DNA from 2 places in the Uliginosibacterium silvisoli genome. Region 1 is predicted to be linked to the other one. Evidence: predicted binding sites of a transcription regulator. Region 1 holds the regulator's gene; the other holds the start of a gene.
The links. Region 1 encodes FNR, which switches genes on or off when oxygen is low (the NO sensors DNR and NnrR bind a similar motif). Its sites were predicted from a motif close to TTGANCTAGNTCAA; they were not measured.
Positions count from the first base shown of each region.

Region 2: a site for FNR is predicted at 1,466-1,479, ahead of VVD49_RS03165 (hemerythrin domain-containing protein). Genes of this name have one in related genera too.

Region 1 covers NZ_JAYXHS010000001.1:887,841-890,242, reverse strand. Annotated here, with positions in the region: gene rquA (rhodoquinone biosynthesis methyltransferase RquA) at 111-857, opposite strand; gene fnr (fumarate/nitrate reduction transcriptional regulator Fnr) at 941-1,705, opposite strand; gene VVD49_RS04080 (response regulator) at 1,741-2,136, opposite strand.
Region 2 covers NZ_JAYXHS010000001.1:697,286-699,687, forward strand. Annotated here, with positions in the region: gene VVD49_RS03160 (sulfurtransferase) at 232-999, shown strand; gene VVD49_RS03165 (hemerythrin domain-containing protein) at 996-1,406, opposite strand; gene pepN (aminopeptidase N) at 1,552-2,402, shown strand, end outside.

The DNA of each region.
Region 1 (2,402 bases):
AGGGTGTATCAGGAGAGAACGATGGTGCGCATGCCGATGTCGATTCGACATCAGCAGGCGCGCGCCTTCGCGGGCATGACGGAACAAGGGGAGCTTTCGCTCCCCTTCCATCAAAGACCGGAGTCTGCGTCCGGGTCGGGCTTGCTCAGCGCGTGGCGCACGCTGACGATCTGGTAGACGCCGCCGAAGATGGTTTGCTTGCGCCAGGTGAAGCGTTCCGGGTGGCTGGCGAAGCTGGAGATTTCGCGTTTCCACAGGGCGTTCGCGAAAGGCTCGAGGGCGTGGTTCACCCAGCTCAGGATGTAGCGTATCGGTTGCCACAGCGCAGGGCGGTGATAGTCGATGAACAGCGCTTCACCATTCTCCGGCAGCTGGTTGAGCATATTGTCGATGATGCGATGCTTGCAGTCGTCCGGCACCTCATGCAACAGGAAGAAGCTGCAGATCAGGTCGTAATCCTTGTCGACACGGTAGAGGCCGGCATCGGCGTGGTGGGTGTGTGCCCAGTCCATATTGCGCAACTTGGCGTGGCCGTGCGCGATCTGGATCGGTGTGACGTCAGTCAGCGTGAACTCGCCGGCAGGGCCGACACATTCAGCGGCGCGGCGCACCAGATCGCCGTATACGTGTGCCAGTTGCCAGACACGCATGCCGGGCTGGATGCGCGACAGGTAGGCGCGGATCAGGCGCTGGTCGTTGCCGAACAGCAGTGTCTTGACGACGATGTTGCGGTCGAGCCAGCGCACCCAGCGCGGGTTGACGTAGGCCCAGTCATAGACCTCGGTCATGTAGGCGGGCAGGGGTGGCTTGCTTGTCTTCGTGGTCTTGCAGGTACCTTCGTAAGTTGTATCGGTCATTGCATTCCGGATGCATCAAACATCCGCCTGTAGTCTATGGAGTGCGCAAAGGGGTGACACCGTGCGCGGCGGCGGGGCGCTGCTCAGTGCCCGGCGGTTGATGGAGAGGCTGCTTCCTGCAGGCCTTCAGGGTTGAGGATCAGGACGTGTTTCTGGTTGATCTTGATCAGGCCGACGTCATGGAAGCGCGACATGACACGGCTGACGGTCTCGAGCTTGAGCCCGAGGTAGCTGCCGATTTCCTCGCGCGTCATGCGCAGGTGGAATTCGGTTGCCGAGTAGCCACGTGCGCGGAAGCGGCGCGACAGATTGACGAGGAAAGTTGCGACGCGTTCTTCGGCGCGCATGCTGCCGAGCAAGACCATCACACCCTGTTCGCCGACGATTTCGCGGCTCATGATGCGGTGGAACTGTTTCTGCAGTCCGGCGATCTCGCGTGAGACTTCTTCTAGGCGCGAGAAGGGGATGGCACACACCTCGCTGTCTTCCAGCGCGATCACATCGATGATGTGGCTGTTGGTGCCGATACCGTCGAGACCGATGATCTCGCCCGACATCTTGAAGCCCGTCACCTGGTCGCGGCCGTCTTCGGTGGCGATGCAGGTCTTGAACGAACCACTTCGTACAGCGTAGAGCGATTTGAACGGCTCGCCGGCATGCTGCAGGCTCTCGCCTTTCTTGACGCGGCGGCGTGTCGTGACCAGGCCATTGATCTTCTGTACCTCGTCCTGAGCCATGCCTTGCGGCAGGCAGAGTTCGCGCAGATTGCAGTTGGTACAGCGCACTGCGAGATCCCGTGAGGCGCACGATGCGTCGGTGTGGCGGGTGACGTCGATGGTGACTTGCATGATGTGTTCCTCGTTGGCTCGGGTCATGTTGATGGTCAGTGAGGACGGTGCAGTGGGAGCGCTTCCCTGATGCGCTCGAACTCTTCCGTCTTGTCGAAAAACCAGCGCGCACCTGCATCCATGTAGAAGCGGCGGTACTGGGGCGTAGCGTGATTGGTGAGTACGATGAATTCGATTCCCGGAGCCTGTGGATTGACCGCACGCAGCACCTCGATGCCGCTGCCGCCGATCAGCTGGATGTCCAGCACGACGCAGTCAGGCTGCGTCTCGAAGATGCCCTGGACCGCAGTGGCGGGCGTATCAGCCTCGCCGACGACATGTACGTCGTCGATGCTGTTGAGCAATTCCACCAGCCGGGCACGGATGGCCGGCGAGTCTTCGACGATGAAGACGCTGGTGCTTGCGCTGCGGGTTGGGCTACTTGAGTTCATGGCTGCAGTTTGGTCTGCAGCGGCTCCACCCACCATCAGGGACGGCTGGAATGCAGCGTCGGGAAAGGCTGATTCGAGATGGGAGATTGTCGGGCAGGGGGTAGGAATTGCCCTACACGCCGGCCCCGTGCCCAGCCATGCAGCGTCGGTGGGCGCACTGCACCAGCAGCCATCGCCATCCCGTCTTTCGCCTGGCTGACGAGCTCCGGGAAGCCATGCTTACCCGGACTGCATTGCTCCCGGCGCGCGGCCTGTTGATCCACGTC
Region 2 (2,402 bases), 190 kb from region 1:
CTGACCAAGCCATTGATTAAGAAACATCTTTCTCGTCCCGCAGAACGGCCCGCCACACCATCAAGGTCTTGGTTGTCAAAATTACCGACTACGTTGCCGACGCGTCTGGCATGCGCCCCGGCGCAGAAACACTCTACGACCGCCGCGCCAGCCGGCAACCAGCGCACTCGTGCTGCCGCGCAGCAGTTGTAAAATGCCGGCTGATCCGACCTCCCCGTCCTTGTCGCAGCCATGTCCGTTTCACCCCAGCCCAGCATCCTCAACATCTCCACCTACAAGTTCGTCACCATCGACGACTGTGAAGCCTTGCGCGACCGCCTCGAGGCGCATTGCTCGGCGCTCGGGCTGAAGGGCACGATCCTCATCGCCAGCGAGGGCATCAACATGTTCCTCGCCGGCTCGCGCGAGGCCATCGATGCGGCGATGTCATTTCTGCATGCCGATGTACGCTTTGCCGATCTGGTCGCCAAGGAATCGCTGTCGGAGACGGTACCTTTCCGTCACCTCAAGGTGAAGCACAAGAAGGAAATCATCCGCATGGATCGGCCGGCCATCCAGCCGCAGGCGGGCCGTGCGCCCGCCGTGAGTGCGGAGACGCTCAAACGCTGGCTCGACCAGGGGCACGACGATGCAGGACGTCCGGTAGTGACGCTGGATACGCGTAATGCGTTCGAAGCCGATGTCGGTCGTTTCAAGGACTGCATCGATTACCGCATCAACAAGTTCAGCGAGTTTCCACCTGTCGTCGAGGCGCAGGCCGATACGCTGCGCGACAAGACGGTGGTGACTTACTGCACCGGCGGCATCCGCTGTGAAAAAGCGGCCATCGTGATGCGCGAGGCGGGTCTGGAAAACGTGTTCCAGCTTGACGGCGGCATCCTCAAGTATTTCGAGAAAGTGGGCAATGCCCACTGGCAGGGGGATTGTTTCGTGTTCGACGAACGCCGCGGCGTGGACCCGGCGTTGAACCCGTCAAAGGGTGAAGACGCTGCGGACTAGACCGCAGCGGGCTGGGGCCTCTTGTCGAAAGCAGTCTCAAGAACCTCCCATACCACCTCTTCTTCGAACTTGACGTGCGCTTCCATGGCGGAGGACAGAGCGCTGACTTTCTCCGCGGTAGGCGCGCGTGCCAGTTCGGCCAGCATGACGCGCATGGCGTTGTGCTCGTCCAGCGTACGGTCAGCCAGATCATCGCGGCCCAGCGTCCGCAATTTCGGCAAGGCGAAGCGCTCTTCTTCACGAAAATGCGGCTCCATCTCGTTCTCGAAAATCTCGCAGACCTTGGTCACGAAGCTGGGGAGATCGGCCTCGGATTGCGGCATCGCTTCACGCGCTGCGTACGCCAGCAACATTGCCGTGTGATGCTCTTGACTGAGGTGCTTCAAACGCAGGCTCAATTTGTGCATGTCAGTTCCATGATGGAAGTGTTGTAGCTGCACTGTAGGCCGGGCACGCCACGGCCCCATTGATCCAGCTCAAGAAAGCACTGCAACGAGGCGAACGCCTACAATATGCGGAAACCCCGCAGAGACCCACCGGAGCCCCTTTTCCATGAATGCCCCCCAGACGATTTACCTGAAGGACTATGCGCCCCCGACCTGGCTGGTCGATACGGTCGATCTGGATATCGCCATCAACGACGGTTTCGCCCTTGTCAGCGCCCGCCTGGCGATGCGCCGCAATCCAGACGCTGCTGCTGGCGCGCTGCTGCTCGACGGCGAAGACTTGCACCTGGAGAGCATCCGCATTGATGGTCGCCCGCTTGGCGCGGACGAATACGCATACAGCGGCGACAAGCTCACCATCACCAGCGTGCCGGATGACTTTGTGCTCGAAACCGTGGTGCGCATCGAACCGGACAAGAACACCCAGCTGTCGGGCCTCTACCGCTCCAAGGACGGCTACTTCACGCAATGCGAAGCACAGGGCTTCCGCCGCATCACCTTCTACCCGGATCGTCCCGATGTCATGGCGCGCTTCACATGCACGCTGCATGCAGACAAGAGCCGCTTCCCTGTACTGCTGTCGAACGGTAACCCGGTCGCGCAGGGTGACGAAGACGGAGGCCGTCACTGGGCAAAGTGGCAAGATCCCTTTGCCAAGCCCGCCTACCTGTTCGCCTGCGTCGCCGCGAAGCTGGAAGTCGTCGAGGACACCTACGTCACGACCTCCGGCCGCCGCGTGCGCTGCGCGGTGTACGTCGAGCCCGGCAAGCTCGACCAGTGCGCGCATGCGCTGGCCGCACTGAAGCTGTCGATGAAGTGGGACGAGGATGTGTTCGGCCTCGAGATGGATCTTGAGCACTACATGATCGTTGCCGTTGGCGACTTCAACATGGGGGCGATGGAGAACAAGGGCCTCAACATCTTCAATACCAAGTTCGTTCTGGCGCGCCCCGACAC